Regions from separate parts of the Erwinia amylovora genome, predicted to be linked through region 1. Evidence: predicted binding sites of a transcription regulator. Region 1 holds the regulator's gene; the other holds the start of a gene.
What was found. The regulator LexA, encoded in region 1, represses DNA repair genes until DNA is damaged. The targets are predictions, from matches to a motif close to TNCTGTATGTACATACAGNA.
Positions count from the first base shown of each region.

Region 1 (3,420 bases):
TCCAGCCCATGATGCGGTCAGTGAGGCGAATCGCCTCGTAAGAGAAGTCGGCAGCGACCTCCTCCATCAGTTCTATCGCATTTTGCTGCGCTTTCTCGTGGGAGATCTTCTTGCTGCGCGCTTCATCCTCTACCGCTTTAGCGATGGCCTTGGACTGTAAAAGCTTATTGAACAGATCCTGACGCACCGGCAGGCGTGGCCCGACTGCCGCCAAACGCTGGCGGGCAAAGTGCATGCGCGCCACGCGGGCCAGCTTCTGGGCAATAATTTTGTCGGTACCGTGTTCAGTTGCCATATGGCGCAGCGACACCATCGGCGAGAAGCGCACAAAACTGTCACGGCCCAGCCAGAGTACGGCAAAGAATTTCTGGATGCCGTTCAGCACGCGCAGATGCGGCTGCTGGTCGCCCTGCACCTCGCGACCGGGGGCGCGTCCAAACATCACCGAGACGGGTACCATCTGGACATCAAGTTCCGGATGGTTGCGGTGCAAATCCAGATAGTCATGGAACAGCTTAACTGACTCCAGATTCGGCACGAAATAGGGGAATACGCGCGGGCCATCATGGATAAACACGTGGCGTGGCAGCAGATTGCCATCGATCTCCAGCGGTTCCAGTGGATCGGGCAAATCCTGTTTGCGACACTGCTCGCGCAGCGCCAGGAGATCGGCCTTTGAATCATAAGGCAGTACATACATAATAGGGCGCGACGTATCAAGCCCGAGTTCAGCAACCGGCTCAGCCGGAATTGCTTTACTTTTTACCAGAAATTTAACAGGTAAATTCAATAAGTTATAATATAAATTACGCCAACCTGACATAGATAACATGAAGCCTCTTGTTAGCAAAGCAACGCAAGCATACCAGAAAGTGCCAGCGGAATCTGTGATGTTACAAAAGCTGAACACCCAGTGATTAACATTCAACTTCTTAAAGGGCCACCTGATTATGGCAAATAATGCCACCGGATTGACGCGAATTTTTAAGGCTGCCGGGTATTCGTGGAAAGGTCTGCGCGCCGCATGGCGGCACGAAGCGGCCTTTCGCCAGGAAGCAGCGGCTGCGATTCTCGCCGTTGTTATTGCGGGTCTTCTTGATGTCGACGCGATAACGCGTGTACTGCTGATCGGCTCCGTCATATTAGTGATTGTCGTCGAAATCCTGAACAGCGCCATTGAAGCGGTCGTTGACCGTATCGGTAATGAAATCCATCCCCTTGCCGGCCGGGCAAAAGATATGGGTTCTGCCGCCGTATTGATAACACTTCTGCTGGCCGTCTTTGTCTGGATAATGTTGCTGGTGCCGCGTTTGTGATGAGTCACTCAGAAAACGCAACAAACTGAATTTCGTCCAGCTTTAGGTTTTCAATACAGAAATACCTGTATATACTCACAGTCGACTGTATAAACAACCAGGGGGCGGAATGAAAGCACTAACGGCAAGGCAGCAGCAGGTTTATGACCTGATTCGCGACCACATTAATCAAACCGGCATGCCCCCGACTCGGGCAGAAATAGCTGCGCAGCTCGGTTTTCGCTCTCCGAATGCGGCTGAAGAACACCTCAAAGCACTGGCACGTAAAGGCGTGATTGAAATTGTCTCCGGTGCTTCACGCGGTATTCGCCTGATGATGGAAGAAGAAGGCGGGCTTCCGTTAATTGGCCGGGTAGCAGCCGGTGAGCCACTGCTGGCAGAACAGCATATCGAAGGGCACTATCAGGTCGACCCGGCTCTGTTCAGACCAGGTGCTGATTTTCTGCTGCGTGTTAGCGGTATGTCGATGAAAAACATCGGTATTATGGATGGGGACCTGCTGGCGGTGCATAAAACGGAAGATGTGCGCAATGGCCAGGTTGTTGTGGCGCGCATCGATGATGAAGTTACCGTTAAACGGCTGAAAAAAAACGGAAATATGGTGGAGCTGCTGCCGGAAAACCCGGAGTTCCAGCCGATTGTGGTCGACCTGCGTCAGCAAACGCTGACCATTGAAGGACTGGCAGTTGGCGTCATCCGCAACGGAAACTGGCTTTGATCGTCGTCCTTTATTCAATATTGCGCGCTGTACCCACGGCGCGTAGCTCCCCGGAGCAGCAATTTTTCCCAAGATAATGCGAGTTGCAGCAGGGCGATTAGCAGTTAAGCCAACGTGCTTGTCAGCATAAGCGATGCGGCGGGCAAAGAGAGCGGCTAACGTACCACCTGCTGCTGGCACACTAAGGCGTTAATGCGTTTATTATCTCCTGATGATAGAAACCTCTGGCGGCTTGCGCTGCCGATGATCCTCTCCAATATCACCGTCCCGTTACTGGGACTGGTGGATACCGCTGTGATTGGGCATCTTGATAGTGCTGCTTATCTTGGCGGCGTGGCGATTGGCACCACGGTGACCAGCTTCCTGTTTATGCTGCTGCTTTTTTTGCGCATGAGTACCACCGGGCTTACCGCGCAAGCGTTTGGTGCTAACGACAAACTCGCGCTGGGCAAGGCGTTAATACAGCCACTTATGCTGGCCCTGCTGGCGGGAGGGCTGTTTATCGCCCTGAAAATGCCGCTTATCCATCTGGCCCTGAAACTGACCGGCGGCAGCGAGCAGGTTCTGCATCAGGCTGCGCTATTTATGCAGGTGCGTTGGCTAAGCGCCCCCGCTACGCTGATAAACCTGGTACTGCTTGGCTGGCTGCTGGGCGTACAATATGCTCGTGCGCCGGCGATCCTGATGGTCGTTGGCAACCTGGTGAATATCCTGCTGGTTCTGTGGTTTGTGGTCGGCCTTAAATGGGGCGTGCAGGGGGCGGGTGCGGCGACGGCGATTGCTGAATACGTCAGCCTGATCGTCGGGCTGCTGATGGTGAGGCGGGTAATGGTGTTACGCGGGCTGTCGCTGCGTCAGATGCTTACGGCCTGGCGTGGGGGGTTCACTCGCCTGCTGCGCCTAAATCGCGATATTATGCTGCGTTCGTTATTACTGCAAATCTGCTTTGCCACCCTGACTCTCCTTGGCGCGCGCTTAGGGAATGAGGTGCTGGCGGTGAATGCGGTGCTGATGATGTTCCTTACCTTCACTGCGTATGCCCTTGATGGCTTTGCCTATGCGGTTGAAGCTTGCTCAGGAAAAGCCTGTGGCGCGAAGGATAGTAAGCAGTTACTTACTGTATGGCATGCCGCCTGCAGGCAGGCGCTGGTGGTGGCGCTGGCCTTCTCGCTGATTTACGCCGTAAGCGGAATGCAGATTGTTGCGCTGTTAACGTCACTGGAGCCGCTGCGCGAGCTGGCGGACCGCTATTTGTGGTGGCAGGTACTGATGCCGTTAGCAGGCGTCGGCTGTTATTTGCTGGACGGAATGTTTATCGGTGCCACACGCGCCAGCGAAATGCGTAATGGTATGGCGATAGCCGCTCTGGGCTTTGCACTGACGCTG
Region 1 is NZ_CP066796.1:3,439,833-3,443,252, reverse strand. Features, by position in the region: gene plsB (glycerol-3-phosphate 1-O-acyltransferase PlsB) at 1-823, opposite strand, end outside; gene JGC47_RS15685 (diacylglycerol kinase) at 951-1,316, shown strand; gene lexA (transcriptional repressor LexA) at 1,426-2,034, shown strand; gene dinF (MATE family efflux transporter DinF) at 2,227-3,420, shown strand, end outside.

Region 2 (3,420 bases), 1.3 Mb from region 1:
AATGAAAGGCGTGGTGGAAACCTCGCTGAACGTGGGCGTGGTGAAGATTGAAGGTAGCGAGGCGAAAATTAACTGCCTGATCCGCTCACTGATCGACAGCGGTAAACATTACGTGGTTGACATGCTCACCGCGCTTGGCCAGCTGGCTGGCGCGCATACTCTCGCCAGGGGCAGCTATCCGGGCTGGCAGCCAGACGGCAGTTCGCCGGTGATGGCGCTGGTGCGTGAGACCTATGAACAGCTGTTCAACAAAACCCCAAGCATCCAGGTGATCCATGCCGGTCTGGAGTGCGGGCTGTTCAGGGAACCTTATCCGCAGATGGATATGGTTTCTATCGGACCGACCATCACCGGAGCACATTCCCCGGATGAGCAGGTACACATCGCCAGCGTGGGCCTGTATTGGCAATTGCTGACCGCGCTGCTGAAGGCGATCCCGGTGAAGTAAACCATCGCGGGTGGACCGGAAAAGCCCGGTTCGCCCTTATAATCCCAGCAACAGCTGCCGTTCCAGCTGCGGATCCAACAAGGTAACGTGCAGCCCCACCAGCCTGACTCCGCGCCCTGCCCGCCGCTCATCCCAGCTTTTGCGTGCCACCGCAATCAAATCCTCTTTATCCAGTTCCGGCCAGACATGTTCCTGAGTGGTTTGCTGAAAATCGGTGAACTTCAGCTTGATGCCCTGGCGAGCAATCAGCCTGTCCGGTTTGATTTTACTCAACCGCCGCTCCAGCTCGTCGTACAACAGGTCAATAATTTCCAGGCAGGCTTCCCAGCTATGAATATCCTGTGACAGCGTGCGTTCGACGCCGAGGGACTTGCGTTCGCGCTCGACGATCACCTCGCGATCGTCAATGCCATTGCAGCGCTCCCACAACACGCGGCCAAACTTGCCAAAGCGCTTTAATAACAGCGCCAGATCGCTCTTCTGTACGTCAGCACAGGTATTCAGCCCAAGTTCCTCAAGCTTACGTGCGGTAACCCTTCCCACGCCGGGAATTTTCGCCAGCGGCAGGCGCTGCAGGAAGTCGGGCACTTGCTCTGGGGTAATGACAAACTGACCGTTGGGTTTATTGATATCCGAAGCAATTTTTGCCAGGAACTTAATCGGTGCCACGCCGGCAGAAGCCGTCAGGTTCAGTTCCTGGCAGATGGTGTCGCGGATCTGACGCGCGATCAGCGTAGCAGAACCCTGGCAATGCGGACTGTCAGTCACGTCGAGATAGGCTTCATCCAGCGACAGCGGCTCAATCAATGCGGTATAGCGGGAGAAGATATCGCGAATTTGCCCACTGGCTTCTTTATAGGCTTCATAGCGGCCACGGATCACCGTCAAATGAGGACAGAGTTTCAGCGCCATCGCCGTCGACATCGCGCTGCGGACGCCATATTCGCGTGCCGGATAGTTGGCGGTACTGATCACCCCGCGCTGCATCTCACTGCCGCCAATGGCGATGGGGATATCGCGCAAGCTGGGATTATCACGCATTTCCACCGCAGCAAAAAAGCAGTCCATATCCACATGAATAATTTTGCGCATATACTCCCCCCAACAATACTGGATAAGTATACAGTCTACTTAACAGAGTTCAACAATGGCGAGAGTAAGCGACATAATCAGATTTTTACGCTTACGATCTTGATAAAAAAACAGACAATGCTAATGTGACGCGGCACCACCAGAACTTTCCGATATTGTCATTTAACAAGCGCTTTCAGGCGCTGATTTCCACCCCTACTTTCAAGAGAAACAGAATGGGCAAAATCGCACTGCTATTTGCGATGATTTTTCTGCCAGCCGTGGTTTTCGCCAGCGTAAACGAAACGATCACCCCTCTGGCACCGGTAAGCAAAGAGTTAAGAAAACAATTGATTGGCATTCCCGTGTATCTGCAAATCTTCAAAGAAGAGCGTACGCTGGAGCTGTACGGCAAAATTGGCAACGAATACCGTTTACTTAACAGTTTCCCCATCTGCAAGTTTTCCGGCGGGCTTGGCCCCAAGCGCGTGCAGGGTGATTTCAAAAGCCCGGAAGGTTTTTACAGCGTAAGTTTGTCCCAGCTTAAGCCGGACAGTCGCTACTATCGGGCGATAAACGTTGGTTTCCCCAATGAGTACGATCGCCAGCAGGGCTATCAGGGTAAATATCTGATGATCCACGGCAACTGTGTATCAATTGGCTGCTACGCCATGACCGATGCCTATATGGACGAGATTTATCGCTATGTGGAAGCCGCGCTGCGCAACGGGCAGCCGCGTATAGAGGTGAGTATTTATCCGTTCCGTATGACCGCGAGCAACATGCAACGCCACCGCTACTCGACCTATATTAACTTCTGGAAGCAGCTTCAGCCGGGCTATGCGCAATTTGAGCAGACTAAGCAACCTCCCGCCGTTGCCGTCAGCGCCGGTAAATATGTTCTGAGCCGCCCGCTAATTAACGGATCGACGGCTCCGGCATCATCTCTCGCGTTCTCCCAGGTAAAATAGCGCCCATTCGCCTGGCGCAATCTTGTGCCAGGTTTCATTTGCCGTCAGCGGCTGAGTGGCCACCACGGTGACCACGTCGTTCGGCGTGGTCTGCTGCTGAAAATCAATTTCCACGTCCTGATCCAGCAGCTTGGCTTTACCGAAGGGCGCTCGCCGGGTTATCCAGAACAGGTTGGTTGCGCAGAAGGCCATTAAATAGCGACCGTCCGACAACAGCATGTTAAACACCCCTTTTTCACGCATTTCCTGCGCCAGTTCGGCAATATAACGGAATACCGCCGGCCAGTTACCCGGCGTACGTGGGTAGCGCGTGGTCAGCTTATGCAGCAGCCAGCAAAATGCCAGCTCGCTGTCGGTTTCCCCCACCGGGCGGTACGGGCCGGTAGCGAGATTTTTATAGCCGCGCAGCTGGCCATTATGCGCGTAGGTCCAGTTGCGGCCCCACAGCTCGCGGGTAAACGGATGGGTATTCTCCAGCGACACTTCACCGCGGTTAGCCTGGCGGATATGAGCCACCACCGAGCGCGATTTAATCGGGTAATCCTGTACCAAGCGGGCAATGGGCGACTGAAAACTGGGTTGTGGATCTTTGAACGTGCGGCAGCCTTTCCCTTCGTAGAAAGTAATACCCCAGCCATCCTTATGCGGACCGGTTCCGCCACCGCGCTGCACCAGCCCGGTAAAGCTAAAACAGATGTCCGTCGGGACATTGGCGCTCATCCCGAGCAGTTCGCACATAGGAATACCTCATAACCAATACGGTAATAGCGTTTGAAAAGGGACTTTTACGGCTGTCATTGCATGACGTAAGGCGGCAACTGCCGATCGTATCCACCAGCTTACCTTAATCAGCGTAACGGTTAACAATAAATTTGCGGAGCAAATTTTAACGCTGTTAGCAGCAGCCGTTCAGCCCACGGATGAGTGGTA
Region 2 is NZ_CP066796.1:969,611-973,030, reverse strand. Features, by position in the region: gene pepD (beta-Ala-His dipeptidase) at 1-448, shown strand, start outside; gene dinB (DNA polymerase IV) at 485-1,540, opposite strand; gene dpaA (peptidoglycan meso-diaminopimelic acid protein amidase) at 1,756-2,490, shown strand; gene JGC47_RS04430 (class II glutamine amidotransferase) at 2,461-3,228, opposite strand.
Region 2: a site for LexA is predicted at 1,557-1,576, ahead of dinB (DNA polymerase IV). Genes of this name have one in related genera too.